DNA from 2 places in the Mesorhizobium sp. B2-9-1 genome. Region 1 is predicted to be linked to the other one. Evidence: predicted binding sites of a transcription regulator. Region 1 holds the regulator's gene; the other holds the start of a gene.
The links. Region 1 encodes LexA, which represses DNA repair genes until DNA is damaged. Its sites were predicted from a motif close to TGTTCNNNNTGTGTTCNG; they were not measured.
Positions count from the first base shown of each region.

Region 2: the regulator LexA is predicted to act here: its motif matches at 3,258-3,275, upstream of FJW05_RS22550 (ATP-dependent helicase).

Region 1 covers NZ_VFTP01000001.1:750,919-766,490, forward strand. Annotated here, with positions in the region: gene gltA (citrate synthase) at 1-494, opposite strand, end outside; gene gltX (glutamate--tRNA ligase) at 673-2,097, opposite strand; gene FJW05_RS03725 (ComEC/Rec2 family competence protein) at 2,200-4,665, shown strand; gene lexA (transcriptional repressor LexA) at 4,701-5,435, opposite strand; gene kynU (kynureninase) at 5,869-7,116, shown strand; gene FJW05_RS03740 (alpha/beta hydrolase) at 7,164-7,994, shown strand; gene glp (gephyrin-like molybdotransferase Glp) at 8,043-9,248, opposite strand; gene moaC (cyclic pyranopterin monophosphate synthase MoaC) at 9,248-9,727, opposite strand; gene trpC (indole-3-glycerol phosphate synthase TrpC) at 9,730-10,542, opposite strand; gene trpD (anthranilate phosphoribosyltransferase) at 10,548-11,558, opposite strand; gene FJW05_RS03765 (peptidylprolyl isomerase) at 11,555-13,450, opposite strand; gene tpiA (triose-phosphate isomerase) at 13,594-14,361, shown strand; gene secG (preprotein translocase subunit SecG) at 14,698-15,198, shown strand; gene FJW05_RS03780 (L,D-transpeptidase) at 15,409-15,572, shown strand, end outside.
Region 2 covers NZ_VFTP01000016.1:82,108-97,679, reverse strand. Annotated here, with positions in the region: gene FJW05_RS22560 (sterol desaturase family protein) at 1-600, shown strand, start outside; gene FJW05_RS22555 (DUF982 domain-containing protein) at 664-966, opposite strand; gene FJW05_RS22550 (ATP-dependent helicase) at 1,151-3,232, opposite strand; gene FJW05_RS27515 (hypothetical protein) at 3,376-3,543, opposite strand; gene FJW05_RS22545 (hypothetical protein) at 3,677-3,859, shown strand; gene FJW05_RS22540 (LysR substrate-binding domain-containing protein) at 4,253-5,221, opposite strand; gene FJW05_RS22535 (hypothetical protein) at 5,334-6,161, shown strand; gene FJW05_RS22525 (DMT family transporter) at 6,161-7,279, shown strand; gene FJW05_RS22520 (hypothetical protein) at 7,260-7,481, shown strand; gene FJW05_RS22515 (MucR family transcriptional regulator) at 7,838-8,287, shown strand; gene FJW05_RS22510 (hypothetical protein) at 8,291-8,608, shown strand; gene FJW05_RS22505 (hypothetical protein) at 8,704-8,904, opposite strand; gene FJW05_RS22500 (lysozyme inhibitor LprI family protein) at 9,195-9,920, opposite strand; gene FJW05_RS22495 (hypothetical protein) at 10,125-10,361, opposite strand; gene FJW05_RS22490 (ABC-F family ATP-binding cassette domain-containing protein) at 10,498-12,375, shown strand; gene FJW05_RS22485 (molybdopterin oxidoreductase family protein) at 12,579-14,732, shown strand; partial or broken gene speB (agmatinase) at 14,871-15,572, shown strand, end outside.

The DNA.
Region 1 (15,572 bases):
ATGTCAGTCGAGTCGTGATAGAAGGCCGACAGCGCGCCGACCACGCCGCACATCACCGCCATCGGATGCGCGTCGCGGCGGAAGCCGGTGAAGAAGCGCGACATCTGCTCATGCACCATCGTGTGGCGCGTCACGCGATAATCGAAGTCGTCCTTCTGCGCCTTGGTCGGCAACTCGCCGTAGAGCAGCAAATAGCAGACCTCGAGGAAGTCGCCATGCTCGGCGAGCTGATCGATCGGGAAGCCGCGATGCAGCAGGATGCCGGCATCGCCGTCGATGAAGGTGATCCCCGATTCGCAGCTCGCGGTCGAGGTGAAGCCGGGATCGTAAGTGAAGGCGCCGGTGGTGCTGTAGAGCGAACCGATATCGATGACGTCCGGCCCGACCGTCCCGCTTCGCACCTTCAATTCGTGCGTCTTGCCGGCGAGCTCGAGCCTGGCGGCCGACTCGCGCGTTTTGCTGCCCGGTTCCGGTTTTGTCGCAGCTTCGCTCATTCTCAACTCCTTTTGTTCCTCATGCCGGCAAGGCAATTCCTGCAAACGACACGTCGAAGTCACCGGAATGCGCGAACTCGCCACCGCATTTTAGGAGGTGCGTGCCAGATTGGGCCAAGCCCAATGTTGCACTGCGAAACACACCTTTCAATGCCAATCTTCTTGGGCCAGCTCGCTCCTAATCGATTTGATCTCCGATGCGCGCCAGGCTTTCCTGGCGGCCCAGCACGGCAAGGACGTCGAACACGCCGGGCGAGGTGCTGCGGCCGGTCAGCGCGGCCCTCAGGGGCTGCGCCACGGCGCCCAGCTTGTGCCCGCCGGCCTGCGCGAAGTCGCGGATCGAAGCCTCGGCCGAGGCGGCGTTCCAGTCGCCCTGAACAGAAGACAATGCGCCATGCGCGCCGCGCAGAATCGCGCGCGCATCCGCGTTGAGCAAGCCCGCCGCCTTCTCGTCCAGCGGCAACGGCCGCTCGACGAACAGGAACGCCGCGCCGTCGACCAGTTCGACAAGAGTTTTTGCTCGCTCCTTGAGGCCGGGCATGGCGGCAAGCAGTTGCGCCGTGCGCCTGTCATCGAGCTTTGCCGCGAGCGCCGGGCCGCCTTCGAGATAAGGCAAGGTGGCGACGAAGATGTCGAACAGCGCCCGGTCGTCCATCTTGCGCATATGGACGCCGTTCAGCGCCTCGAGCTTGGCGAAGTCGAAGCGTGCCGCGCCCTTGTTGACGTCGCCGATGTCGAACCAGGCGATCATGTCCTCGATCGACATCACCTCGTCGTCGCCATGGCTCCAGCCGAGCCTGGCCAGATAGTTGAGCAGGGCCTCGGGCAGGTAGCCCATGGCGCGATATGCCTCGACGCCGAGCGCGCCGTGCCGCTTCGACAGTTTGGCGCCGTCGGCGCCGTGGATCAGCGGGATGTGCGACATCGACGGCACCTCCCAGCCCATGGCGTTGTAGATCACCGTCTGGCGCGCGGCATTGGTTAGGTGATCGTCGCCGCGGATGATGTGGGTGACGCCCATGTCGTGATCGTCGACGACGACGGCATGCATGTAGGTCGGGACGCCATCGGAGCGCAGGATGATGAAGTCGTCGAGATCCTTGTTGGGGAAGCGCACCTCGCCCTGCACGCGGTCGTTGACGATCGTCACGCCCTCGGTCGGCGCCTTGATGCGGATCGCGCCCTTGACGCCTGCCGGCGCTTCGGATGGGCCGCGGTCGCGCCAATGGCCGTTGTAACGCGGCGGCAGGCCCTTGGCACGTGCGGCCTCGCGCATCGCCTCCAGCTCCGCCGGCGTCTCGTAGCTGTAATAGGCCTTGCCCATGCGCACGAGTTGCTCCGCCACCTCGCGGTGACGCGGCGCACGCTCGAACTGCGAGACGGCGTCGCCATCCCAGGAGAGGCCAAGCCAGGTCAGCCCGTCGAGAATGGCAGCCGTGGCGGCTTCGGTGGAGCGCTCGCGATCGGTGTCCTCGATGCGCAGCAGCATCGTGCCGCCGGTGTGCCTGGCATAGAGCCAGTTGAACAGCGCCGTGCGCGCCCCGCCGATATGCAGATAGCCTGTAGGCGAGGGGGCAAAACGGGTAACGACCTTGTCGGACATGGAACTCTCGAGGAAGCGCTGAAAAATGCATGTTTCGCGCAGACTTCCACGCGACCGGCGTTCATGTAGCATAGGCGGTCTGGGGCGCAAGGGGCAGACCCGATGGCTGGACGTGGCCGGGGCGCGGAGGAGGGCGAGGGAACGACAGCGGGCGTCAGCGAACGCCTGATGTTTGCTCATGCCGTGCCCGAAGAGGGAACGCCGGTTTCGCTTCGGGCGCCGCGTCCGCCAGCTGAGCTTCTGCCGCCTGGCGGCGGCACGTTACCGCCAGCATCGCCGACAGCCAATGTCGGCCGGATCCGCAGACAGCTTGGCCGCGTTTCGCTTCCTGCTCTGCGCCGAAGCGTTGCGGTCGCCGCCACCACCGAGCTCGACCGTGGCGTCGGCTTTCTGCTGGTGCCGGTGTTCCTGGCAGCCGGCGTGATCTGTTACTTCTCGCTGAGCGCCGAGCCGGACCTCTACAGGCCGCTTGCGGCAGTCGCCCTGATGGCGGTCTGCGCGGCGGTCTCGCGTTCCCGGCACAGAACGCACCTTGCCTTCATGGCGGTGTTTTTCTGCGCCTTGGGCTTTCTCGCGGCCAAGGTGGAGACCTGGCGGATGGCGACCCCAGTGCTGGGTTCCGAAATCCAGACACGGCTGACGGGCCGCCTCGTCACCGCCGAGGCGATGGCCAACGGCCGTGTCCGGCTCACCATAGATCTCATATCCACGGAGCATCCGAAGCTGCGCTACGCGCCGGACCGCATCAGGCTGTCGGCGCGCAGGATCCCTTCCGGCATGACGGCCGGGTCGATGCTGACCGGCTATGCCAAGCTGCTGCCGCCGACAGGTCCGGTTCGGCCGGACAGCTACGACTATTCCTTCGACAGCTATTTTGCCGGCATCGGCGCCAGTGGCTTTTTCCTGGGCGATCCGAAACTTGTCGCGTCGACCCAGACAGTTCCAACGGAGGTGCCTTTCGGCGCGCGCGTGGCATCGGCCATAGAAAACGCTCGCGAGGGGATTGCCGACCACATCAGGAGCAGCATCGGTGGTTCCGAGGGTGAGATCGCAGCGGCGCTGATCGTCGGCGTTCGTGCCGGCATTCCGGACGAAATCAACGAGTCGATGCGACGGACCGGCATCTACCACATCATTTCGATCTCCGGCCTGCATATGGCGCTGGTTGCCGGCACGATCATGGTGCTTTTGCGCGGCGCTTTCGCGCTGTTTCCGGATTTCTCGTCGCGGCGGCCGGTGAAGAAATACGCCGCCGGGATCGCACTCATCTCGATCGCCGCCTACCTCATCATCTCCGGCATCGTGGTGGCGGCCGAGCGAAGCTTCATCATGCTGGCCGTGATGCTCGCCGCCGTGCTCTTCGACCGCGCGGCGCTGACAATGCGCAACCTGGCGATCTCTGCCATCGCCGTCATCCTGGTCTCGCCGCATGAAGTGGTCGGCCCGAGCTTCCAGATGTCCTTCGCCGCCACCGCCGCCCTGGTCGGCGCCTATGCCGGCTTTGCCGATTATCGCGCCGGCAAAACGACCGCGCCGCCGGCAAAGCGTTCATTCCTCGGGTTCCTGTCGCGAAAACTGGTGGTTGGCGTGGGCGGCGCCGCCGTGACGTCGCTCATCGCGGGCAGCGCGACATTGCTGTTTGCGATCTGGCACTTCCAGCGGGTGTCGCCGCTCAGCCTGCTTGCCAATCTGGCGGTCATGCCGATCGTCTCGCTGATCGTCATGCCGTTCGCCGTGCTGAGCGCGCTGGCCATGCCCTTCGGCTTCGACGGTCCGCTCCTCTATGTGATGGGCAAGGGGCTGACGGCGATGATCGCCATCTCGGCATGGATTTCCGAGCGCTCGCCTGTCGATGCCGTCGGGCTGATCTCGATCCAGTCGGTGCTGCTGGCGACGGTCGCGCTGGTCATCGCGACCATGGCCACCACCTGGCTGAGGCTTGCCGCCGTACCCTTCGCGCTCGCCGCGCTGCTGGCCATTCCGCACGTCCGCACACCGGATGTGCTCATTTCCGAGGACGCGCATCTGGTGGCGATGCCGATCGGCGGCGGCGAGCTTGCCGTCAATCGCGAACGCTCCAACGAGTTCACTACCGACAACTGGAAACGGGCGCTGAAAGCCGAGGATATCGTGCCGCCGGAAAGGTTCGCCAAAGATACGCTGGACATTGCCGATCCCGTCGACCTGCCACCCGGCTCGCCCTTCTATTGCACCGGCGATCTCTGCATCGGCCGGCATCCTTCCGGCGCGATCGTCGCGCTCGCCGAGACCCGCGACGCCGCCCGGCCGGCCTGCGGTTTCGCCGACCTCATCGTCATCAACGACGCCACGGCCTATAACCCATGCCGCGATCCGCGTGTGCTCGTCGTCACCAAGCGGCAGCTGGCGCGCGACGGCAGCGCCGCCGTCTTCTTCGATCCGCAATCGGCAACCGCGCGGCCAACCGTCCGCTACGCGGTCGTAGAACCATACCGACCCTGGCACGAGCAGCGGAAATACACGCGCGAGGCGAGGGGACTGGCGCCCTATAAGCAGCCGGAAAAACCAGCCGCCGCACCGGCCCAATAGATTGTCGTCCGGGCGAAGACGGCGAGCAGTTCTGCTCAATAGCGGCGAATAAGTCCCACGAGCTTGCCCTGAACCTTGACCCGGTCCGGTCCAAAGATCCGGGTCTCATAGGCCGGGTTGGCGGCTTCGAGCGCGATCGAGGCACCCTTGCGGCGGAAACGCTTCAAGGTTGCCTCCTCATCGTCGACGAGCGCCACCACGATCTCGCCCGGGCTTGCCGTGTTGGCATTGCGGATGATGACGGTATCGCCGTCGAAGATCCCGGCCTCGATCATCGAGTCGCCCTTGACCTCCAACGCATAATGCTCGCCGCCCATGATCATGTCCGGCGGCACCGAGATCGAATGCGTCTGGTGCTGGATGGCGTCAATCGGCACGCCGGCGGCGATGCGGCCCATCACCGGAATGGATACGGCCGCCGCGGCCTCGTCGTCATTGCTTGGCGTCGGGGTGCGCGATGGCGTCGCCGGCTTGACCTGGCGATTGAGATTGCCTTGGCCGCCCTGGATGACGCTCGGCGAAAACTTCTTCGCGGCATTAAGGCCTGGCGCGATCGAGTCGGGCAGGCGCAGCACTTCCAGCGCGCGCGCCCGGTTTGGCAGCCGGCGAATGAAGCCGCGTTCTTCCAGCGCCGTGATCAGCCGGTGGATGCCGGACTTGGAGGCAAGGTCGAGCGCCTCCTTCATCTCATCGAATGATGGAGGAATCCCGCTCTCCTTCAGGCGTTCATGGATGAACATCAGGAGTTCATGTTGTTTGCGCGTCAGCATCGGCGGCCCCCACGGGTTCTGAAACCAGAATCAGAAAAACAAACCCAGAACAAACACTATCTGTTCCAGTTGTGTTCCGCAACCGTTTAAAGTTTAGTGAATTTGTTAAGGCGGCCGAAACGATGTCGCATCCGGTGATGCCTTGGCCGTCCCGGCTGGGGTAGGGGCGTTGATTCCGCTCGGATTTGGAGCCTCCTTAAGCTGAATCAAGAGCCGACACCATCACGAAGCCGTGGATGGGATCACGTCGGTTTCTGCGCAAGCGTGCCGCACCGTGAACGAAACGGACCCAAAATGCCAACCTTAGCAATGGTTCCGATCCAGGGTCTTCGCCGTCTATGGACCAGCTAACATAGGACCAAAGGTTCTTGCCCTGTCGCCGACGGTGGTGAGACAACCCCCTTGGCCAGATCGAAATGGAGGCGGCAGCACAATGAGGGGAATTCCTGATTTCGCCGAAGTCGAGGCGATGGATGCCGCGGATCCGCTGCGCGCCATGCGCGATCGCTTCGTCTTGCCGGAAGGCGTCATATACCTCGACGGCAATTCGCTGGGCGCTGCTTCGATCGACGCCTTCAACGAGATCGAGACTGCCGCGAGGCAGGAATGGGCGCGGGATCTCATCCGCGCCTGGAACACCGCCGACTGGTTCGATATGCCCATCGAGCTGGGCGACCAGCTCGGGCGCCTGATCGGCGCGAAACCCGGCCAGACGGTCGTTTGCGACACGACTTCGATCAACATCTACAAGGTCCTGCATGCGGCACTTGCGATGCGGCCCGAGCGTTCGGTGATCGTTGCCGAGACCGACAGCTTTCCGACCGACCTCTACATGGCGGAAGGGGTCGCATCGACGCGGCCCGGCACGGTGCTGCGGCTCGAAGGCGCCGATGCCCCGACGATTGAGGAACTGGTCGACGATCGCGTCGCGGTCATCCTGGTCAACCACGTCAACTATAAATCCGGCCGGCTGCGCGACATGGCGGCGCTCACCCGCAAGGCCCGTGAAGCCGGCGCGTTAATCGTGTGGGACCTCTGCCACACAGCGGGTGCGCTGCCGGTGGATCTCGACGGCTCGAATGCCGATTTCGCCATCGGCTGCACCTACAAGTATCTCAATGGCGGGCCGGGCTCGCCGGCCTTCATCTACGCCGCGAGCCGCCACCACGGCGACATTCGCCAGCCGCTCAGCGGCTGGTGGGGCCATGCCCGGCCTTTCGCGTTCGAGCAGGGCTATGCCGCGGGCACTGGCATCCGGCGGTTCCTGTGCGGAACGCAGCCGGTGCTGTCGATGCGCGCGCTGAAAGGCGCGCTGGATCTCTGGAACGACGTCGACATGAGGGCCGTGCGGAGAAAAAGCGTCGCGCTGACGGACCTGTTCATCCGGCTTGTCGAGGCCAGATGCGGCGGCATCGGTCTTGAGTTGGAGAGCCCGCGCTCAGGCGCAGAACGCGGCAGCCAGGTATCGTTCGCCCATCCAAATGGCTACCAGGTGATGCGCGCCCTGATCGAGCGCGGCGTGATCGGCGATTTCCGCGCGCCATCCACCATTCGTTTCGGCTTCACGCCGCTTTATGTCGGTTACCGCGATGTCTGGAATGCGGTCGAGGTGCTGGAGGACATCCTGCGCACTGGCATCTGGCAAGACGCGCGCTTTGCCGTCAAAACAACTGTTACCTGACTTTGAATCGGCGATGCCGAACAAATGACCTGATCGCGGAGACACCGTTGCTGGGACATCGTGTTGTCGACTGGGATGACGCCTACGCAAATGGCGCCAACATCGCGGGCGGCGACCGCTGGCCCGCGGCGTGGGATGGTCCGGCGCGGGCATTCCGCGAAAGGCTGCTGTCAGAGGGCAGGGCGCGGCTCGATATCGTGTATGGCGACGCGCCGCGCAATCGCTTCGACCTGTTTCTCCCGTCTGCGGCGCCAAAGGGGCTCGTCGTATTCATCCACGGCGGCTACTGGATGGAGTCGGACAAGGGCTCCTGGTCGCATCTGGCTGGAGGCGCGCTCGGGCGCGGCTTTGCCGTCGCCATGCCCTCCTACACGCTGTGCCCGCAGACCAGGATCAGCGGCATAGTCGGCGAGGTCGCTGCAGCGATCGAGAAGGCGGCAGCCATGGTCGATGGTCCGCTGATGCTGACCGGGCACTCGGCCGGCGGGCATCTGGCCAGCCGAATGGTGACCACGGCCTCACCGCTATCATCCGATGTGACATGGCGCATACGACAGGTGGTTTCGATTTCAGGCCTGCACGACCTTCGGCCGCTGATGTTCACCGCGCTGAACGAAACATTGAACATCGACGAGCCGGAAGCGCGGAGCGAAAGCCCGGCATTACTGCGGCCTCGACAGGGAGCCTGCATCACCTGCTGGGCCGGCGGCGGCGAGCGTGCGGAATTCCTGCGCCACAGCGCGTTGCTCGCCAACATCTGGACCGGGCTCGGCGCTGCCACCTGTTCAGTGGTCGAGCCGGACCGACATCATTTCAATATTGTCGATGGTCTCGCCGACCCGGATCATCCCCTGACCCGTACGTTGGTCGGCGAATAAGGGTTACGATCGACCTCGTCGACCTATCAGGATCGACTTCGTCGACGTCTAGCGCAGCATGAGCACGCTGCATTCAGCGCCGGCTTCCGCGGCCGGCGCAAAGGGCTCGCGCACGATCAGGCCGTTGGCGTCGGCGAGCATCCGCAGCATAGAGGAGTCCTGGATGCCGAAAGGCGTCGCGATCAAGGTGCCGGCGTCCTCGCGCACGACGGCGCGCACATAGTCCTGCCTGACGTCGTTGGCCCGCATCGCGGTGCCAAGCCGGGCCATTCGCATATCCTGCCGATGATCGCGGCCGCCGAGCCGGGCAAGCAGCGGCTTCAGGAAGAGTTGCGAGCAGACAATGCTTGCCACCGGATTGCCGGGCAGGCCGATGCAGCGGACATTGCCAAGCCGGCCAAACATCAGCGGTTTGCCGGGGCGCATGGCGATCTTCCAGAAATCGAGCTGCATGCCTTCGCCGGTCAGCACGCCATGGACGAGGTCGTGGTCGCCGACCGAGGCGCCGCCGAGCGTGACGATGATATCGGCGCCGGCCTCGACCGCTTTCCGGACCAGCGCGGCAATCGCCTCCTGGCGGTCGGCGGCGATGCCGAGATCGAGCGCGCGCGCGCCGACCGACTGGGCGGCGGCGGCAACGCCGTAAGCATTCGACGAAATGATCTGGTCGGGGCCGAGCGCGCTGCCTGGCGGCAGCAATTCGTCCCCGGTGGCGATGATCGCGACCAGCGGCCGGCGCACGACGCACAAGGCTGGGTGGTTGGCCGAGGCCGCCAGCGAAAGGGCCGCCGCATCGAGAACTCGGCCCTTTTCGAGCAGCACGTCGCCCTGACCGAAGTCGAGCCCGCGGCGGCGGACATTGCGTGCTTCTGCGGTTGGCTCCGTCAGCTCGATCCTGCCATTGCCGAGATCGCGGACGTTTTCCTGGATGACGACGGTGTCGGCGCCCTCCGGCAACGGCGCCCCGGTGAAGATGCGCACGGCCTGGCCTTCGCCGACGGTTCCGGAGAAACCGCGTCCGGCAGGCGCCATGCCGATGACCTCGAGTAGCGCCGGCGCCGAGGCGACATCGGAGAAGCGCGCGGCATAGCCGTCCATCGCGGAGGCATCGAAAGGTGGTTGCGTGCGCAACGCGACCACCGGCTCGGCCAGCACGCGGCCCGCCGCGTCAGCCAGCGGAACGCGCTCGCCCGGCAGAGCCGTCACGCCGTCCAGCAGGCGTTCGAGCGCCTCGGTGACCGGAAGCAAGGCCATTATGAACCCGCCTTGTAGTCGCCAGATTTGCCGCCGGTCTTCTCGACCAGCCGGACGCCGGAAATCACCATCCCGCGGTCCGCTGCCTTGGCCATGTCGTAGATGGTGAGGCAGGCGACTGAAGCGGCGGTCAGCGCCTCCATCTCCACACCCGTCTTGCCGGTGACGCGGGCGAGCGCGGTAACCTTGAGACCTGGCAAGGAACGGTCCGGCTCGATCTCGACGGCAACTTTGGTCAGAAGCAGCGGGTGGCAGAGCGGGATCAGCTCGTGCGTCTTCTTCGCGGCCATGATGCCGGCGATACGGGCAGTCCCCAATACGTCGCCTTTCTTGGCGTCGCCGGCCAAGATCATCTCCAGCGTTTGCGGCTGCATGGAGACAAACCCTTCGGCGACTGCCGTGCGCGTCGTCTCCGCCTTGTCGCCGACGTCGACCATGTTGGCTTCGCCCTTGGCACCAAGATGGGTAAGGGAGGCCATCCTCAAACGGCCTCGGCACGGGCCTTGCCGGTGAGCAGCCGTTGCGTGGCGGCGGCCACGTCGGCCTGCCGCATCAGGCTCTCGCCGACCAGGAACGTGCCGATCTTGCTCTTCTCCAGCCGGCGGCAATCCTGATGCGTGAAGATGCCGCTTTCGCTGACCAGCAGCCGATCCGCCGGCACCATGGCCGCCAGCCGCTCCGAAACGTCGAGGCTGGTTTCAAAGGTTCTGAGATCGCGGTTGTTGATGCCGATCAGCCGCGACGAGAGGCGGAGCGCGCGTTGCATTTCGTTTTCGTCGTGCACCTCGACCAGAGCGTCCATGCCGAGCTCGAAGGCGGTCGCCTCAAGGTCCTTGGCAAGCGCGTCGTCGACGCTTGCCATGATGATCAGGATGGCGTCGGCGCCCCAGGCGCGTGCTTCGTAGACCTGGTAGGGATCGAACAGAAAATCCTTGCGCAGAGCCGGCAGGCGCACCGCTGCCCGAGCGGCCGTCAGGAATTCGGGAGCGCCGTGGAAAGACGGGGCGTCCGTAAGCACCGAAAGGCAGGCGGCGCCGCCTTTCCGATAGGCGTCGGCGAGCGCCGGTGGATCGAAATCCGCGCGGATCAGGCCCCTGGAAGGGCTGGCCTTCTTGATTTCGGCGATCAAAGCGAAGCCGCCGTCTCGGCGCTTGGCCTCCAGCGCGGCAAGGAAGCCGCGCGGCGGCTCGGCGTCCCTGGCCTTCGTCCTGATCTCGGCGAACGACACGGCGAGCTTCGCCGCGGCGATCTCTTCACGCTTGTAGGCTTCGATCTTGCGCAGGATATCGGACAAGGGGTCTAACCGTTCGAAATCTCGATGAGCTTGTCGAGCACCGCAAGCGCGCGGCCGCTGTCGATCGCTTGCGCCGCCGCCGCGATGCCGTCGGCCAGCGTCGTCACCTTGCCGGCCACAACCAGCCCGGCGCCGGCATTCATCAGCACCGTATCGCGATATGCGCCGGCGGCTCCGCCAAGCATATCGCGCAATTCCTTGGCGTTGTAGGCCGCGTCGCCGCCGCGCAGCTCTTCCTTTGTGTGCCGCTTCAAGCCAACGGCTTCCGGCGTCAAGGTGAAGCTGCGAATCTCGCCGCCGGCGAGCTCCGCCACCTGGGTCTCGCCGGTGGTGGTGATCTCGTCATAGCCGTCGCCATGGACGACCCAGGCGTGATCAGCGCCCAGCGCCTTGAGCGTCTCGGCCACGGGCATGATCCACTCCGGCAGGAACACGCCAACCATCTGGCGGCTGACGCCGGCGGGGTTCGACAGCGGTCCGAGCAGGTTGAAGATGGTGCGCGTGCCGAGCTCGACGCGGGTCGGCCCGACATGCTTCATCGCCGGATGATGCGCCGGCGCGAACATGAAGCCGACACCCGCCTCATGGATGCAGCGGCCGATCGTCTCCGGCGGGATGTCTATTCTGACGCCCAGCGCCGTCAGCACATCGGCGGAGCCGGTCAGCGAGGACAGGCCGCGATTGCCATGCTTGGCCACCGGCACGCCGGCCGCGGCGATGACGAAGGCCGAAGCGGTCGAGATGTTGACCGAATGCGAATTGTCGCCGCCGGTGCCGACGATGTCGATGGCGCCTTGCGGCGCCTCGACGCGCAGCATCTTGGCGCGCATCGTAGCGACCGCGCCGGAAATCTCGCCCACCGTCTCGCCGCGCACGCGCAGCGCCATCAGGAAGCCGCCGATCTGGCCGGGTGTCGCGTCGCCCGACATGATGATGTCGAACGCCTCGCGCGCTTCCTCGAAGGAAAGCGCGGTGCCCGTGGCGACCTTGGCTATGTGTGTCTTGAGAGCGCTCATCGTGTCTGTGCTTGCGAAACCGCGTTCGGATCGATGCGAATGTCATATTGCGACTGCAACTGCGCCACCAGCTGGTCGAGCAGATCGTCGGACATGCCGGCGCCGAAGGATTTCTGCGCGTCGTCCGGCACCGCGCTGCCATCGGCGCCCGCCGGCTCGAAGACCTCGGCGACCTTGAACAGGATCTGGCCGTCGCCGGTGGGCGAGGGGATCAAACCAGTACCGCCTTCGCCGACGCCGAACATGGCCGCGGCGCCTTCCTTGCCGAAATCGGCATCGTCGGCTTCGCGCTTCAGGCCGCGTTTGGTCTGCTTGTCGAGCTTGAGCTCGCCGGCGATGACGTCGAGCGCGGTGCCTGCCTTGAGGCGCTTCTCCAGTTCCTGAGCCTTGGCGTCGAGACGCTTGTCGGTCTCGGCCTCTGTCCAGTCGGCGACGACCTTCTTGCGGACTTCATCCAACGTGCGGTCGCGCGCCGGCGTGACCGACTGCACTTCGTAGAAGACGAAACCGTTGCCGGCAGTCGTCAGGCCTTCGTTCTCGGTATTGGGCTCCGCCGCGAACACCGATTTGATCAGCTCGGCCGATTCCGGCAGGTCGTTGACGATCGTGCCGTCCGGCCGCTGGCCGGTACGGTCGATGGCGTCGATGGTGACGACCTTGAGCTTCAACTTCTCGGCGGCCTGGGCCAGCGAGGCGCCCGAGGCGCGGGTGTCCTCGTAGCTGTCATGCACATCGAGCAGGATGCGGCTTGCCTCGCCAAGCGCCAGGTCCTTGCGGATCTGGCCGGACACTTCCGACAGCGGCTTCACCACCTGCGGCTTGATCTCGGTGACGCGCAACAGCACGGGACCGAAGGCGCCCTGGACGACCTGGCTCACCTCGTTGGCATTGAGCGAGAAGGCGGCATCGGCCACCGCCTTGTCGGCGATCTTGTCCTTGGCAAGCGTGCCGAGCAGCGTGTCGGCCTGCGTCTTGCCTTCGGCGGTGACGAGCTTGTCGAAGGTAGCGCCAGCCTTCAGCGAATCCAAAGCGGCCTTGGCCGCATCCGGCGTCTTGAACACCAGCTGCTCGATGGTACGCATCTCGGGCGTCGTGTAGCGCGCGATGTTCTTGTTGTAGTCCTCGCTGATCTGCTGGTCTGTCACCGCGGACGGATCCATGATGTCCTGCGGCTCCAGCCGGACATAGGAGAACTTGCGGTATTCCGGCGCGGCATAGTTCTTCTTGTTGGCGTCGAAATAAGTTTTGAGGGCGCTGTCGGACGGCGCCTCGATCGGCTGCACCAGCGTCTTCGGCAGCACGACATAGTCGATCGTGCGATCCTCGCCGCGATAGAGAGAGACCGCTTTCAGGAAGGTCTGCGGAACCTTGAGGCCGTCGGAGATCGCCTCGACGATCTGCTGGCGCACGGCCACCTGCGAGCGGTTCCTGAGATAGTCCTCGGGCCGCATGCCGAGCTGGCGCAGCAGATACTCGAAGGTGCGGCGATCGAACTGGCCGCCGGGGCCCTTGAAGGCCGGATCCTCGCGCGTCAGTTCGGCCAGCCGATCCTTGGAGAGGCCGAGCCCGAGCTTGCGCGCCTGTTCGTCCAGCACGGCGCCCGAAACGAGCTGCGCCAGCACCTGATTGTCGACGCCCAGCAGCTTGGCCTGTTCGTGGGTGACGCGCTGGCCATATTGCTGCGACAGAAGGTTGAGCTGGCGGTCGTAAGCGAGGCGGTACTCGTTGATCGAGACCTCCGTGCCGCCGGCCGTGATCACCGCGTGATGGCCGCCCAGCACGCCACCCACCATGCGCGTGGTCGCGCCCCAGGCGAGGAAACTCACCACCAGCAAGGACAGCAACGCCTTCGCGACCCAGGTGCCTGCCGCGCTTCTCAATATACTAAGCATGCATACTTCCGATTTTTGCGCATTTTCGCGTGCGCCGAGTCTGAAACAAGCGCAATAGCGCCCTTCCGGCCCACTGTCGATTGCTTTGTGACCTGATTTTGGTAGTGAGGGCGCTGCTTAATGTCGCTCGGAGAACGCGCCCCATGACCCCTGGAATCCGCCCGCTTGTCGCCGGCAACTGGAAAATGAACGGCACCAGCGCCTCGCTCAACGAGCTGCGGTCGATAGGCAACGGGTTCATGAGCGGGCTCGACGCGGAGACCGAAGCGCTGGTGTGCGTGCCGGCGACCTTGCTGCAGCGCGCCGCCGAGATCCTGTCGCGCACGCCGGTGCGTGCCGGTGGAGAGGATTGCCATCCCAAGGAGAGCGGCGCCTTCACGGGCGAGATTTCGGCCGAGATGCTCAAGGATGCTGGCGCGAGCCACGTCATCGTCGGCCATTCCGAGCGCCGCGAGCTGTTCGGCGACGACGATGCAATAGTCCATGCCAAGGCGTCGGCGGCCTGGCGGGCGGGGCTGGTGGCCATCATCTGCATCGGCGAGACGCGCGCCGAGCGGGAGGCGGGCGCCACGCTTGATGTCCTGTCGCGCCAGCTTGACGGTTCCGTGCCGGCGAGCGCCACCGCCGCCAACACCATCATCGCCTACGAGCCGGTCTGGGCGATCGGCACCGGCCTGACGCCGACCGCGGCCGATGTCGCCGAGGCGCATGCGCATATCCGGGGCAAGCTGACCGCGCTGTTCGGCGATACCGCGGCCAGGACGCGCATTCTTTATGGCGGCTCGGTCAAGCCTTCCAACGCGGTGGAACTGCTCAGCGTCGACAATGTCGACGGCGCGCTGGTCGGCGGCGCCAGCCTGAAGGCAGCCGATTTCCTGGCCATAGCGGAAGCTTATATGAACATGGCTTAGCCTGCGTTGATATTCAGGTGATGCCGGCCTGCGAACGATGATTTCCTGCGCTTCCGGCCTCCGCCGGCCGAAGCCCTCATAGGTGTCTCAGCCCTATAAGGGCTACGGCCGGCGTAGGCCGGTTCTCGAAAACCAACGTTTCCGGCTCGGCCTGACCTGAATCTCAACACACCCCAGCCCGTCTCCCAGGCTCGCGCGGGCTAAATCGTTGTAAAGGCCGCATTGCTTCCCATATTCCCGGCCACGGGCTTGGAAATGCCGCCAAAGCATTGTAAGGAGCCGCCTCCAAATCATCGGTCGCATGCGCGCTCGCGCAAGGCCTCGCCAGGATAAATTATGGAAACCGTACTGATCGTCGTCCACCTCATGGTCGTGCTCGCCCTCGTCGGCGTGGTGCTGCTGCAGCGCTCCGAAGGCGGCGGCTTGGGCATCGGCGGCGGCTCCGGTTTCATGACCGCTCGTGGCGCCGCCAACGCGTTGACCCGCGCCACCGCGATCCTGGCGGCAGCCTTCTTCGTGACGTCGCTGGCGCTGTCGATCCTTGCCCGCTACGGCGAAAAGCCGATCGACATCCTCGACCGTCCGGCAACGTCCAGCCAGGGCAACGGCGTGCTCAACCAGCTGCCGGGTTCCAATGGGCCGGTGGGCACTTCCAAGCCCGCCGCTCCGGCTGGCGGCTCTGCTCCCGCGGCCCCGGCTGGCGGTGCGACGACCACCACGCCGCTTGCCAACGGCACCACCGCGCCGGCTCCGGCCACAACGCCCGCGAATCCGACCACCGCGCCGGCGACCAACGGCGTCACCTTGCCGGTCACCCCTCAGGTTCCGAACCAGTAGCCGGACAAGCACCGCCGCGATCTGTTGTTCTTTGAACACAGTCGCGGCAAATGCGCCCCCGATCACGAAGATTCAACCGGGCGTGTCGCCTGCCTCAGCTTGAGGCGATGACGGCTAATCGATTATAGATTGCGCGCGGCACTTTTGGCGTCCTTGGGGGACGCCGGGCGACGCCGTGGGCAACACGCATCGAACGATCGGATCTTCGCCATGCAGCTTCGCAGCTTCATCATTTTGGGAGTCTGTGCCGTCCTCGGCATGGGTTCCGCGGCCCTTGCCGGACCGGCAACCATGGTCTCCTCCCCGTCGGTAGAGAAAACCGACGCCATTCCCGCTGCCGCCGCCAAGAGCGACGCATCGCAGCTGAGGCTTCT
Region 2 (15,572 bases), on a different contig from region 1:
GCACTTTCGGCCGCCGTCCAGTCGCAGCCTTTATGGCTGCAGACGATCGAGGCCCTGCTCATTGCCGATATAGGCTTCTACATTGCCCATCGCGCCTTTCACGCGGTGCCGTTTCTGTGGCGTTTTCACGCCATCCATCACTCGATCGAGGAGATGGACTGGCTGGCCGGCCACCGCGTGCACCCGGTGGACCAGATCCTGACCAAGTCGGCTTCGTTCCTGCCGCTCTTCGCCCTGGGTTTTTCCGGCGAAGCAGTTCTCATCTACGTGCTGATCTATCATTGGCAGTCGGTGTTCATTCACTCCAACACCCGCATCAAGTTCGGGCCGCTGAGATGGCTCATTGCCTCGCCGCAGTTTCATCACTGGCATCATGCCAACGAACGCCAGGCCTATGACAAGAACTTCGCCGGACAGTTGCCCGTCCTCGATCTGATCGGCGGCACCTTGTTCATGCCGCAGCATATGCCGGAAAAATACGGCACCGATGAGCCGGTGCCGCAGCTCTATCACCAGCAGCTCGTCTATCCCTTCGTCGCGGCGGCCGAGCCGGTCGCGCCGATCGCAGAAGCCTCGCCGGCGGCCGCCAAGCCGGAATGACGGCACGGAAAAACCCGCCACCGAGGGCGGGCTTTCCGGGAGGGCGGTCTTCTGTCGTAAAATTCAGGCGGCGAAGCCGCCATAGCCGCGCGCCACCGGCTTGACCGAGACGACCGGCTGCTCCGAAGGCCACAAGATGCCTGCCGTCACCGCGAAGGTGATCAGCGCATCGCGCGCGGCCTCGACCGGGATTTCTCCACTCCGCGCGGCCTCGCAGGCCTTCACCGCGGCGCCATAGCTGAGGCGGCGGCGCGACGGCGGGAACTCGGTCAGGAAGTCATGCATCTCGAACAGCGAGGCGATCATGCGCTTGTGGCCGGCGCCGACGCTGAGGGCGACCGGAGTGAAGAACGTCCTGTCGTGCATTTGGACCTCGTCAATTGGCTGCGGAGGCGGCGAGCCTCCCTGGCTGGGGAAGGACGCCACACAACGCGGCTTGCGGCGGGAGGTTCCACGCATGCCGCTGTTTTCTCAAGGATGGCGTGCCCCCGCTGAACGCGGAGGCAAATCGGACCCTTCGCCTTGCAGTCGGCTGGAACGGCCAGGCGGCCTATCTCCACATGCCGCGCATGCGGGCGCCGAGATCGACCTTGACGCCCGGCCGCTGGCGCGGGTCGTCCTTGAGCGCGGCGCTCGCCCAGGACGACTGCTCGAAGGCCGAAAGCATCGAGGCCGGGATGAAGCGCGTGCGCGAGGCATAGACGTGGCGGTCGCCGCGCGCCGCCTGGTTGTGCGGATAAAAGCGCTGCGGCACGACGAGATGCAGGCTGTCCTTGGCCCGGGTCATCGCCACATAGAGCAGGCGCCGCTCCTCCTCGATGTCCTCCTTGGTGCCGACGCCGAGATCGGCCGGGATGCAGCCGTCGACGGTGTTGAGCACGAAGACGTTCTTCCATTCCTGGCCCTTGGCCGAATGGATCGTCGACAGGATGAGATAATCCTCGTCGCGATGCGGCGGGCCGGCCTGGTCGCTTGTGGCGTCGGGCGGATCGAGGGTGAGCTCGGTCAGGAAGCGCTCGCGCGACGGATAGGTCGATGCGATCTGCTCAAGCTGGAGGAGGTCGGCCCGGCGCGTGATCGCGTCCTCATGGATGCGCTCCAGATGCGGCTCGTACCACAGCCTGATCCGCTCGAGATCGGCCGGCCATTTGGCGCCGGCGCGTAAGCCGCCATAGATGTCGAGGAAGACCGGCCAGTCCTGGGCGGCGCGCTGCGGCGGCCGGAACCGGGCGAGGCCCAGCGTCTCGTCCAGCGACGTCGCCATGGCGTCGACGATCTGCGAGGCGGCGGACGGGCCGATGCCCGGCATAAGCTGCAGCACGCGAAAACCGGCGACGCGGTCGCGCGGGTTCTCGGCAAAGCGCAGCATCGCCAGCATGTCCTTGACATGCGCGGCATCGAGGAATTTCAGCCCGCCGAACTTGACGAAGGGGATGTTGCGGCGCGTCAGCTCAACCTCCAGCGGTCCGCTATGGCTCGATGTGCGGAACAGCACCGCCTGCGCCTTCAGCGCCGTGCCGGCCTCGCGCTCGGCCAGAATCGCCTGGCACACATAGTTGGCCTGCTCGGCCTCGTCGCGCACGCTGACCAGTTGCGGCTTGTGCGACGACCGGCGCTCGGTCCACAGGTTCTTGGTGAAGCGCTCGCTGGCCTCGCCGATCACCGTGTTGGCGGCGGCCAGGATCGTCTCGGTCGAGCGGTAGTTGCGCTCCAGCATGATGACCGCGGCTGCTTGCGCGAACTGCTTTGGGAAATCGAGGATGTTGCGCACTTCCGCCGCGCGGAAGGAATAGATCGACTGCGCGTCGTCGCCCACCACGGTCAGCCCGGCGCCGTCCGGCTTCAGCGCCAGAAGGATCGAGGCCTGCAGCCGGTTGGTGTCCTGGTATTCGTCGACCAGCACATGATCGAAGCGGCCGCCGAGATGCGCCGCGATCTCCGGCTCGGCCGCCATCTGCGCCCAGTAGAGCAGCAGGTCGTCGTAATCGAGAACGTTCTGCGTCTGCTTGGCCTCCACGTAGGCCGCGAACAGCTCCTTCAGCTGGTCCGCCCATGCCGCGCACCATGGGAAGGCGGAGCCCAGCACCTCACCGAGCGGCACCTGCGCATTCACCGCCCGGGAATAGATCTGCAGGCAGGTGCCTTTGGTGGGAAAGCGGCTTTCGGTCTTGGAGAATCCCAGCTCGTGCCGCGCAAGGTTCATCAGGTCGGCGGAATCCTCGCGGTCATGGATGGTGAAGGCCGGGTCGAGGCCGATCTGCTCGGCATAGTCGCGCAGCAGTCGCGCGCCGATGCCATGAAACGTGCCGGCCCAGGCCAGCGCGTCGGCGATGATTGCCGCGTCGCGCCCCAGCACCTCGCCGGCAATGCGCTCGACGCGCTTGGCCATCTCGGCCGCCGCGCGGCGCGAGAAGGTCATCAACAGAATGCGGCGCGGATCGGCGCCCTTGACGATGAGATGGGCGACGCGATGCGCCAGGGTGTTGGTCTTGCCGGAGCCGGCGCCGGCGATCACCAGCAGCGGCGCAGCCACCTTGCCGTCGCCATGCATCACCGCCAGCCGCTGCTCGTCGTTCAGCCGGCCAAGATAGGCGGGCGCCTCGAAGGACGAATCACGAGCGGCGATGTTCATCGCCCATCAAGCATCGTTTCTGCTTTGTTCGCAATAACTTCCTCGGCCCGCGCGAGGGGGGAAGAGGTGGCCGCGAAGCGGCCGGACAGGGCTGCGAGGCATCCACGCTTCACCGGAAGGGCTATTCCCATCCGAAAGAGCCGCTACCGCTTCGGCTCGACCCCCATCGCCGCCGACTGGCGCCGCAAATTGCGCCTCTCGTCGCCCGGCATATCCAGCGGCGCGACGTCTCCAGGCACCTCGTCGATGATCCTCACGGCAACGCGATACGCGGTGTAGGCAAAAAGGCCGGCAAGCAGAAGGCGGACCATAATCAGTTTCCTCGTTGCGTTCGATTGGCTCGGGATTCCAACCGGACTCGGATCGGTTGGTTCCGCCGGTCAACGCAACCAAACCGCCACCGCCCCGTTTGCCCCTCAAAGGAGCGAACGAGAGGAGGTCGTCATGACGAAGCTTCCTGTGCTGCTGGCTCTTGCGGCAGGGCTCGTGCTCGCCGCCTGCGACAACAGCGTGCCGCCCACCAAGGCGCCGGGCGATGAAGTCAACCAGAACCCTAAGGTCGACAAGAACCCTGTGCCGAAATCGACCACCGGCGGCGATCAGCCGGGCACCCCGCCGAAGCAATAGCGCCAGGGCCGGCCGTCGGGCCGAAACGAAGAAGGCCGGCGCTGCTTGGGAGGAAGCTGGGTAGCGCCGGCCAAGCGGGAAAATCAGGCCCGCGCACAACACAAGATAGCTGAGTCTCCGCTTCGCGTCATGGTGCGATCACGCTAGCCGGCTATGCAGCGCCGAAGAAATCACCGGAAAATCCTGAAATTCTGCCGAGGTCCGCCTTCGCGGGCATTTGGACGTCGCGTTTTGGCGACGGAGCTTCGCTCCTGCTCCGCCCTGGAATGACGATCGCGATGGGCGTTTCGGCCAATCTCCAACGCATGCCACCTGCCAACGCAAACAGAGCCGACCCGGTCAAGATCCCTGTGCAGTGCCATTAGGAAGACTTGCGTCTCGGCGTCGTAACCTTCACGCCATCGCCACGCGCCGCACTGGCACGCTCTCGATCTCGACGTCCAGCTGGCGCTGCGTCAGCGCCGCTTCGGCCATGATCCACTGCTTGAACAACTGCACCTTGCGCGCGCCCAGCGCCTTGATCGGGCTGACGAGATACCAGCCCGCCGTGTTGGGGTGGTGGACCGCGAAGGGGGCCACCAGCCGTTCGGCGTGGATGTCGCTTGCCATATAGGCGCGGTTGGCGACGGCAAAGCCCATGCCGGCATTGGCCGCCTCGTAGGACATCATGCAGCTGTCGAAATAAACGCTCCTGGTTTCGCCAAGCACGAAGCTCGCGCCGGCAAAGCCCAGCCACGACTGCCAGTTTTGCGTGCAGGTTTCGGAGTGCAGCAGTGTGAAGTAGCGCAGGTCTTCCGGCGTCACCTTCGACAGCGGCTTGTCGCCCAGCACTTCGTGGAAGAGCGTGCGGCTGCAGACCGGCGTCAGGTCTTCCTTGAACAGCAGCTCCGAGGCGAGGCCGGGGAAATTGCCGTCGCCATATCGGATTTCGAGATCGTATTCCGAGGTCGAGAATTCATGCGTGGCGTAGGAGGTCGCCACCCGCATCTCGATGTCGGGATATTGCCGCTGGAAGGCCGTCAGCCTGGGAAACAGCCAGCGCGCGGCAAAGGTCGGCAGCACGCAGATCCGCAGCACATGCGCCTGCGACTGGCCGGTAGCCTCCATGCTGGCCGCCACGATCCGCTCCAGCGCCTCGCGCACGCGCGCTACATAGGTCTCGCCCTCCGGCGTCAGCGACACGGCATTGCCGCCGCGCTCGAAGATCTTGAAGCGAAGCTGATCCTCCAGGCTCTTGACGCGCTGGCTGACGGCGGAAGCGGTGATGAACTGCTCTTCGCCGGCGCGCGTGAAATTCCTGTGCCTCGCGGCGCTCTCCACGATTTTCAGCGAATTGAGATTGACCTGACTGAGCAGTCGCACGGGGTTTCGACCTTAAGCTGCGCTTACGCTACCATCAGCATTCCTAAATTTACAGGGGTAAACGTTTAAATGACTGCTAACCAAGTGTTGCCCCCATCTTGGAGAAAGTAGAATGAACGCCCATACAATTCCCGAACTGCGCTGCGCAATGAGCCGCGAGGCGATCATTGGTCATGAGACCTCCTGGAAAGTGTCGGGCTTCGGCGTCGCCCAGTATCGTCACGGTTACGACCCCGCTCTGCTAGCCGCCATCGAGGAAGCCGCCCTGAAGCTGAAGGCCAGCCATGCCGTGCACAAGCACCTCGACCTCACCTTCATCACTGGTGCCGACCGCTATATTCCGGAGATCAAGGAGCTCTTGCACGACAAGCTGCGCCTGGAAAGACTGTCCGACATGATGGGAACCAGGCTCGAGCCCTATCCGCTGTCGATCGTCGGCTCGACCGTCACCTTCATGAACCCAAGGGATGGCGCGGTCGAATGGCATTGCGACGGTGTTCCGGTGACGGAGCTCATTCCGCTGTCGATCAGCGATCCTCTCATCGGCGGTCATCTGGAAATCTACTGCGACGATTCCGAGACCGGCCGCTCGATTCTCGAATCCGGCCGCGAGCTGCCGCGCAACAAGATCATGCGCATCGACCACAAGATGAACTACGCCACGCTCGGCCAGTTCCTCGGCGTGCTCCACCGCACCGCGCCGATCCAGCTCGGCGAGCGCGTCACGCTGGTGCTCAACCAGCGCTCGGCCGCCAAACCCTATGTCGACGACAACCGCATGTTCTACCTCGCCGCCGACAACGACCATGACCGTGCCTGGGTGAACGAGCTGGCCGAGGATGTCTGGACCAACCAACTGCCCGCCTACCGCCGCCATGCCGAGGAACATCCCGTGCCGCAGCCCGAGGCGGTTTCCGGCGGGGCGAGGGAGTCTTGGTAATGACCGACGATCCGGTCGAGTGTCAGCCGCCTTCAGTGTCGCTGAGCCTCGGGCCGGTCGGGCCGGAAAGCCAAAGCCGTTCCGGCGCCCTCGGCGCGGCGCTTGCCTTCGCCCTCGGCGCCGTGGCGCTGTGGGCGACCAACGCCCTGGTCGGCAAGACTTTGCTTGCCGTCTATCCGGTGTCGCAGGTGCAGTTCCTGCAATTTTGCGGCGCGGCGATGGTTTTCGCGCTGATCCGGCTGACGAGCCCTTCTCCTTCCCCCCTTGTGGGGGAAGGTGGATCGGCGCGCAGCGCCGAGACGGATGAGGGGTGTTCCAGCGAAGTGAGACGTCGGCGTTCCCTGGAACACCCCTCATCCGACCTCGCTACGCGAGGCCACCTTCTCCCACAAGGGGAGAAGGGAAATGCCGCGCTCGCCTATCTCGTTGGCTTCGTCGGCCTGGTTGGCACCATGGTCCTGCAATATATCGGCTTCGCCTCGGCGCCGGTCATCGAGGCGAACCTTGTCGCCTATACTTGGCCGCTGATGACCGCCGCGGCGGTCATCCTGCTTGGCAGGCCGCGCCGTCCGCTGTTGCTCGGGCTGGCGGCGGCGCTTGGTTTCGTCGGCGTGGCGCTGGTGATCTCCGGGGGGCGCGCGCATTTTTGGTCCAACAGGGCATGGTTCGAAGGCGGCAGCCTCGTCGGCTATCTCGCCGCTTTCGGCTCCGCGCTCTGCATGGCCTTCTACTCGCTCGCTGTCGGCCGTCTCGCGGTGTCGCCCGAGCGGCTGCTCCTGCCTTCGGCGCTGATCGGTGTCGCGCTCACCTTTGCCTGGAGCCTGCATGATGGCGTCGTGCGCCCGAGTGGCGCGCATCTTCTGCTCGGCCTCTATCTCGGCGCCGGCCCGATGGGGCTCGGCTATTATTTCTGGTCGCGCGCGGCAAAGCTCGACCATGGCGGCAGGATAGCGGTCGTCGCCTATCTGACGCCGATCGCTTCCACGTTTCTGCTGACGCTCTCGGGCGAAAGCCTGTCGATGACGGCGGTTGCCGGCGCCGTCCTCGTCATTGGCAGCTGCCTTGCTGTCGGCATCGAAGGTACGGAGAGCAGGCACAATGTCCAAAATGGCCGTTGACGAGGACGAACGCCGCGCCAGGCAGGAGGCGCACTGGCTGGTCAGGGAGTTTGGCGCGGAGGCGCCGCTCTATGCGGCCATGAAGGCCGAAAAGGCCATCGAGCAGAAGGACTTTGGCCGCTGCGCGCGCTGGAAGCGCGTGCTGGAGATCCTCGCGGAGAGGCCGCCTGCCGAGCTCAGGCGTGGTGTCGCCGCCGGATGAGCGATTTGCCATGGAGTGGCCGAATCGCGCATCGTCGAGCATCCGGCGGGCGGGTTGCCGTTGCCGTACTGGAACTTGGCCTGAACTTCGATTTTTCAGCAACTCCTACCGTAGGTTGAAGTGCTATAGCCCTTTTTACGCATCCAGGCGGGCAGCCGGTGCTATAAAGCGTTCGCTATAGCTATTAGAATTCCTAACTTGCGCGTTTCCAGTCCATGTAGAAACATCGCCCGGTATTGAGTCTGGTAGCTTTACTGACTCTGGACGGTCCGTTGGGGGACAGGTCCAATTCGATACACCGACGAAAGTCTTAAAAAAAGAGCTGGCGATTTGAGGGCCAGCAGAAGGTGAAAAAATTGTCCAACATCGACGACAAGACTGCAATCGAACTGACCGCCGACATTGTCTCGGCCTATGTCGGCAACAATCCGCTCCCTGCCTCCGGCCTGCCCGATCTGATCGCCAGCGTCAGCGCGTCGGTGCGCAGGCTCGCCACCGGCAGCGTTGTCAAGGAGGCGGTGGCGCAGACGCCCGCGGTCAACCCGAAGCGCTCGGTTTTCCCCGACCACATCGTGTGCCTGGAGGACGGAAAGAAGTTCAAGTCGTTGAAGCGTCACCTCGCGACCGATCATAACCTGACGCCGGACGAATACCGTGCGAAATGGGGCCTGCCCGCCGACTATCCGATGGTGGCGCCGAGCTACTCGGCCACCCGCTCGGCGTTGGCCAAATCCTCCGGCCTCGGCCGCAAGCCGGCCGGCGGCGACGCGGCCAGGAGCAAGGGCAAGCGTAAGGCCAAGGCCTGAGGCATGTTGCCCGCAACGGATGATGTCGCGCCATGGCTATGGCGCGACCGTCTGGCCGAACTTGACGCGTTGCGCCGCGAGATCGCCGCGCAGTGCTCAGTGGATGCGGCTGATGGCGTCAAGGCGCGGCGCATCCTGTTTTCGCTGGGCAGGCCGTCCGGCGACCTGCTTGCGGCGCTGGACGCGCTCGACCGGTTCGAGCGCGCCATCGTCGAATGCGACGCTCCGCCGGCAATCGAGGCGCACAGGCTGGAATGTCTCGCCGTCCTTGAGCAATTCCAGGAAAAGTGTGAGCAGTTAGGCTCGGCGACTTCGCCGTAGCCTTTCCGCCCGGAATTGCGTCAAAACAAGGAGATAGAGCGTTTTACCGTTTCCTTGAAACGGTAAAACGCTCTGGACCGCCTTACGGCAGGCGCTCAGCCGCGGACCTGAGGCGGATCCGCCGGCCGGACCCGCTTGGGGTCCTGCTCGTTGGCCAGGCTTTCCGCCTCGACCGCCGTCATCTCAAGAAGATAGACGAGCATGTTGTAGCGCGTGCGCGAGAGCATTTTCGCCAGCTTGCGCGTGATTTCCGCGACATATCGCAACGTGCGTGGATCGTTGATCGCCGCGCCCATCGTGAGCTCCTAATGCCAGAGCCAAGTTTTCTTGGACCAAGTTATCGTTGGCGCCAACTCACGACTCACGGCGCATCGGCAAGGTCGCAGGTTTGCGATAAAAACTGAAATCAATTTTTGATAAGCATCATGCTTGGGTCAGAAGATTTTGCTGCCTTTTTTGGTGGTATCGTCTCTTGCTGCATCAATATTGAGCACGAGGCAAACTTGCGGTTGTCTTCTTGCGACGGGTTGATCTTTCTCCGGGAATGTTGATCGCCATGGCAGGCAGGAGCGACGTCGGGTGCGGCTTAGTTCTTGTAGGCGGAACAAAAGGCGGGCGGGTGGTCATTGCCGATCATGGCGCAGCCGCGCTTGATCTCGTCGATCATCATGCCGCACGCGTTCTGCCCGTTGCAGGGCGGATTGGTCGCCGGCGACACCTGGACGCATTGCGAGACATACTGGTCCGACTTCGCCTTTCCCGCGGATTGCACGCATGGCCGCGTGTCGTTCCGGCTTGCCTGTACAGGGGTGGGTTTCGCAGGCGCGGTGCCAGCCGTCGCGGGCGCGGCGCCAGCCGTCGCAGGCGCGGCGCCGCTTTGCGGCACGCAGGAGAGGTCGCCTTCGGGACATTGCAACTGGTGCTGCAACTGCGCCAGCCGCGCCTTGGTCAAGTCCTGCTTGCAGGTCTCGACGAGGGTCGCATAAACCGAGCCACCGGCATAGGGCTGGGTGCGGAAGGCGCATTCCTTGTCGCGGAATGCGATCCAGGCGCGCTGCGCGTCGCGCAGGCGCTTCAGGTCGGCGGGGGCCAGACGTCCCGCCAGCCCCTTATAAACTGCATTGAGCCCCGCGTCCGCCGAAGCGGCATTCGCGGCCGTGCAGGTCGCAAGGTCGGCCTGCGTCTTCGCTGCCGCGCAGTCGATGGTTGCCGCACGGGCCGCGGGGCTGGTGGGAAGCATGGTCAGCCCGGCGACGACTGCGAAAATCGCGACCGCCAGCGAGGCCGAAAGGAGCGAGGTCTTGGCTGACATCTGATCTGTCCTCTGCTAGAGCCGAACCCGCCGCTCGCGCCAGCATAGGTTGAGATAACAGCGGCGATCAACGCCAAACCTGTGACGTGGCAAGCAAAGTGTGACCGGGCGAAAGCGGAGGAACGGACAATCTTTCCTAGGGGAGACATTCCGCCAGGATAGAGGGGCGTGTGCGCCAGCCTCTTCGTCAATCATAGGCGAAGCCTAGGATGCTTTTCCGGAATCGATTTGTATCAACAGGTGTTCCGGCTCCCGCGCCTCTAGCCGGTTCGCAATCTTGGCCGCTTGGGGCGAGGTTGGTTGGCCCTGCGGCCCGCTCGCGGGCTCAGCGGCGAGAGCAATGTGAGCGGTCTCGTCTTCGAACAGAACCACCTGCGTCGCCAGCGCGGTCGTCGTGGCGACCTGGAAGAAGATGAAGGCCAGGGCGAGATAGCGGATCACGGGCGTCCAAACGCTTCGGCCGGCAACTGGTTCCAGTCCTTCGCGTATTTTGCTGAACGGCCAAAGACAGCGAGCGGCGGGTCTCATCCGGGCCCTGGCTCTTGCGAAGCGCCGATCTCCCGTGCAAAAGCCGGCCATGCTTATCATCAACGACCTTACGCTGCGCATGGCGGGGCGGCTGCTTCTCGATCATGCTTCATTGACCTTGCCGGCCGGCACCAAGGCCGGCCTTGTCGGCCGCAACGGCACCGGCAAGACCACGCTGTTCAAGGCGGTCACCGGCGATTTCCCTTCGGAGACCGGCTCGATCAGCCTGCCGAAAAGCACCCGCATCGGCCAGGTGGCGCAGGAGGCGCCCGGCACCGAGGAGCCGCTGATCGACATCGTGCTCAAGGCCGATATCGAGCGCACCGCGCTGCTCGAAGAGGAAAAGACGGCGACCGACGCGCACCGCATTGCCGACATCCACATGCGGCTGGCAGACATCGACGCCCACTCGGCTGAGTCCCGTGCCGCCACCATCCTTGCCGGCCTCGGCTTCGACGACGCGGCGCAGCGCCGCCCGGCTTCCTCCTTCTCGGGCGGCTGGCGCATGCGCGTGGCTTTGGCCGCCGTGCTGTTTGCCGAGCCTGACCTTCTGCTGCTCGACGAGCCGACTAACTATCTCGACCTCGAAGGCACGCTTTGGCTGGAGAATTACGTCTCGAAATATCCGCACACGGTTCTGCTGATCTCCCACGACCGTGACCTGCTCAATCGCGCCGTCAACTCCATCGTCCACCTCGACCAGAAGAAGCTGACCTTCTGGCGCGGCGGCTACGACCAGTTCGAGCGCCAGTACACCGAGCAAAAGGAACAGCAGGAAAAGGGCCGCATCAAGCAGGAAGCCGCCCGCAAGCATATGGAATCCTTCGTCGAGCGTTTTCGCGCCAAGGCCTCCAAGGCCAGGCAGGCGCAGTCGCGCATCAAGGCGCTGGAAAAGATGAAGCCGATCGCTGCGATCGTGAACGACACGGTGCGGCCATTCTCGTTTCCGGAGCCGGTCAAGACGGTGGCATCGCCGATCGTTGCGCTCAACAACGTCAGTGTCGGTTATACGCCCGGTGAGCCGATCCTGAAGAAGATGACCTTACGCATCGATGCCGATGACCGCATCGCGCTGCTCGGCGCCAACGGCAACGGCAAGTCGACCTTCGCCAAGCTTCTGTCCGGCCGGCTGAAGCAGGAGGCCGGCACGATGACGGTGGCGCCTGGACTGAAGGTGGCGATCTTTGCCCAGCACCAGCTCGACGATCTCAGGCCTGAGGAAAACGCCTACGAACATGTTCGCAGGCTGATGCCGGAGGCGCCGGAATCGAAGGTGCGCGGCCGCGTCGCCCAGTTTGGGCTTACCACCGAGAAGATGAACACCGCCGCCAAGGATCTGTCCGGCGGCGAGAAGGCGCGGCTGTTGATGGGATTGTCGGCCTTCGAGGGGCCGAACCTGTTCATCCTCGACGAGCCCACCAATCACCTCGACATCGACAGCCGTGAATCGCTGATCCATGCGCTGAACGACTTTCCGGGCGCCGTGATCCTGATCTCGCACGATCGGCATCTGCTCGAGGCGACGGCCGACCGGCTGTGGCTGGTCAAGGACGGCGCGGTCAATCCCTATGACGGCGACCTGGAGGATTATAAGACGCTGGTCACAGGCGTTTCCGCCAACCGCCGCGAGCAGAAGGAGGCCGACAAGGCGTCCAAGGCCGATCGCCGCCGCGAGGCGGCCCAGCGCCGCGCGGCGCTGGAGCCTTTGGCCAAGGAGATCCGCGCCACCGAGGCGCTGATGGACCGCATCCGCAAGCGCATCGACCTGATCGAGGACGAGCTTGCCAATCCGGCGGTCTACGAAAAGGACCCCTCGACCGCGACGCAGCTGGCCAAGGAGCGCTCGCAACTGGCGCAGACGCTGGCGCAAAACGAGGACAAGTGGCTGACGATGTCGGCGGAGTATGAGGAAGGGATCGCGGAGTAGCGCGATTTCCCTTCTCCCCTTGTGGGAGAAGGTGGCCGCGAAGCGGCCGGATGAGGGGTGCTCCAAGGAAAGCCGACGCCTCACTCCGCTGGAACACCCCTTCCGTCTCGGCGCTACGCGCCGATCCACCTTCTCCCGCAAGGGGAGAAGGGGGAGCCCATCTGGCCCTACACCTCGTCCCTAAAACCCGCTACACACCCCGCATGAACCAGCACGCCAAGCTCCGGATCGGCCATTCGGCCTGCCCGCATGATTGCCCCTCCACCTGCGCCCTCGAAGTCGAACTGCTCGATGACAACCGCATCGGCCGCGTCCACGGCGCCAAGGCGAACAGCTACACGGCGGGTGTCGTCTGCGCCAAGGTCGCTCGCTATGCCGACCGCGTCCACCATCCCGACCGGCTGCTGAAGCCGCTGGTGCGCGCCGGCGCCAAGGGCGAGGGCGCCTGGAAGGAAGCGAGCTGGGAGGCCACGCTCGATCTCGTCGCGGAAAAATTCATCGCGGCCGAAGCGAAATGCGGCTCGGAAACCGTCTGGCCTTATTTCTACGCCGGCACGATGGGGCTTGTGCAGCGCGACGGCATCCAGCGGCTGCGCCACGCCAAGAAATACTCCGGCTTTTTCGGCTCGATCTGCACCAATCTCGCCTGGACCGGCTGGATGATGGGAGCGGGCGCGCTGCGCGGGCCCGATCCGCGCGAGATGGCGAAATCCGACTGCGTGGTGATCTGGGGCACCAACGCCGTGGTCACCCAAGTCAACGTGATGACCCATGCGACCAGGGCGCGCAAGGAGCGTGGGGCCAAGATCGTCGTCATCGACATCTACGACAACGCCACGATGAAGCAGGCCGATCTCGGCCTGGTGCTGAAGCCCGGCACCGACGGCGCGCTCGCCTGCGCGGTCATGCATGTGCTGTTCCGCGACGGGCTGGCCGACCACGTCTATCTCGGGAAATACACTGACGATCCGCGCGGGCTGGAAGAGCATCTGCGCGCCCGCACGCCCGAATGGGCGGCCGCCATTACCGGGCTATCCGTCGTCGAGATCGAGGCGTTCGCCCGGCTCGTCGGCACAACCAAGAAGACCTATTTCCGGCTTGGCTACGGCTTCGCACGCCAGCGCAACGGCGCCGTCAACATGCATGCCGTCTCCTGCATCGCCGCCGTCACCGGCGCCTGGCAGTATGAGGGCGGCGGCGCCTTCCACTCCAACTCCGGCATCTTCCAGCTGAACCAGGACGTGCTGGAAGGCACCGCGATGCGCGACCCGAAGGTGCGCTATCTCGACCATTCGCGCATCGGCCCGGTGCTGACCGGTGCCGCCGATGCCCTCTTTGGCGGCCCGCCAGTGACGGCGATGCTGATCCAGAACACCAATCCGGCCAATGTCGCGCCGGAGCAGCGGCTGGTGAGAAAGGGTTTTCTGCGCGAGGATCTGTTCACCTGCGTGCATGAGCAGTTCATGACCGACACGGCCAAGCTCGCCGACGTCGTGCTGCCGGCGACGATGTTCCTGGAGCATGACGACATCTACAAGGGTGGCGGCAACCAGCACATCACCCTCGGCCCCAAGCTGATCGAGCCGCCGGAAGGGCCGCGAACCAACCACTATGTCAATGAGGAGCTCGCCAAGCGGCTCGGCGTCGGCGACAGGCCCGGCTTTGGCCTGACCGAGCGCGAGCATATCGACATCATCCTCGGCAAGCGCGGGCTCGGCAGCTTCGACAGCCTGACGGCTGAGAAGTGGGTCGACCTGCAGCCCGGCTTCGACGACGCGCATTTCATCAACGGCTTCGGCCATGCCGACAAGAAATTCCACTTCCGGCCCAACTGGACCGGGCAGTCGGCGCCCAACCGGCCGCCGAAAAGCATGGGTCTGTTCGGCCCGGTGGGACGGCTGCCGGAATTCCCCGATCATGTCGAGCTGATCGAGGTCGCGGACGAGGAGCATCCGTTCCGGCTGGCGACTTCGCCGGCGCGCAATTTTTTGAACTCGACTTTTGCCGAGACCCCGGTGTCGAAGGCCAGGGAAGGCCGGCCCGAATTATTGCTCCATCCCGAAGACGCCGCGGTGCTCGGCATCGAGAATGGCGGCCGCGTCGAGGTCGGCAACCGGCGCGGCGACGTGGTGCTGCACGCAAAATTCTTCGACGGCGTGAAGCGCGGCGTGGTGATCGCCGAAGGCATCTGGCCGAACAGTGCGCATGAGCGCGGCGAAGGCATCAACGTGCTGACCGGCGCCGATGCTCCGGCGCCCTATGGCGGCGCCGCCGTCCACGACAACAAGGTGTGGCTGCGGAAAGCTGAAGAGTTCGGCGATAGATCAGGATGGCGTTTCGTTGAATTGCCATCCTGATCTAACTCCTTGTGGAGCATGATCTTCTCCGAAAACCGGTTCCCACTTTTCGGGTCATGCTCTAGCTTCCCATCTGGCCCAAGCGCCTCTCGTCGCGCCTGCCAGCTCCGGCGTCTATAGAGGCCCTTTGTCTCGGCAACGAGGGAGGATGTCATGGCCAAGGTCTCGCTTCTGGGCGTTCCGCACGACGAGAATTCGTCCTATCTGCGCGGGCCGGCCGAGGCGCCGTCGCTGATCCGGCGCGAGCTTCACAGCGATGCCTACACGTCATGGTCGGAAACAGGCTTCGATCTGACGGACCGCTTCGTCGATCATGGCGATATCGATTTCAGGCAAGGTGGCGATGCGTGGGAGCGGATCGAGAACGAGGTCGACCGCGCGCTCGACGCCGGTCACCCGTTGATCTCGCTCGGCGGCGATCATGCGATCTCCTGGCCCATGCTGCGTGGCGTTCGCCGCCGCCATCAGAGCCTGACGATCGTTCATATCGACGCGCATCCGGACATCTATCATGCCTATGACGACAATCCGCGTTCGCACACCTCGCCCTTTGCCCGCATCATGGAGGAGAAGCTGGCCGACCGGCTGATCCAGATCGGCCTGCGCACCGTCAACGATCACCATCGCGACCAGTTCAAGCGCTTCGGCGTCGAGGTGGTGGAGATGCGGCATTTCAAGGAAGGTTTGCAGCTCGACCTCAAGACGCCTGTCTACATCTCAATGGACATCGACGCTCTCGATCCGGCCTTCGCTCCCGGCATTTCCCATCGCGAGCCGGGCGGCTTCACTACCCGCCAGGTGATCGGCCTGATCCAGGCAATAGACCAACGAATAGTCGCC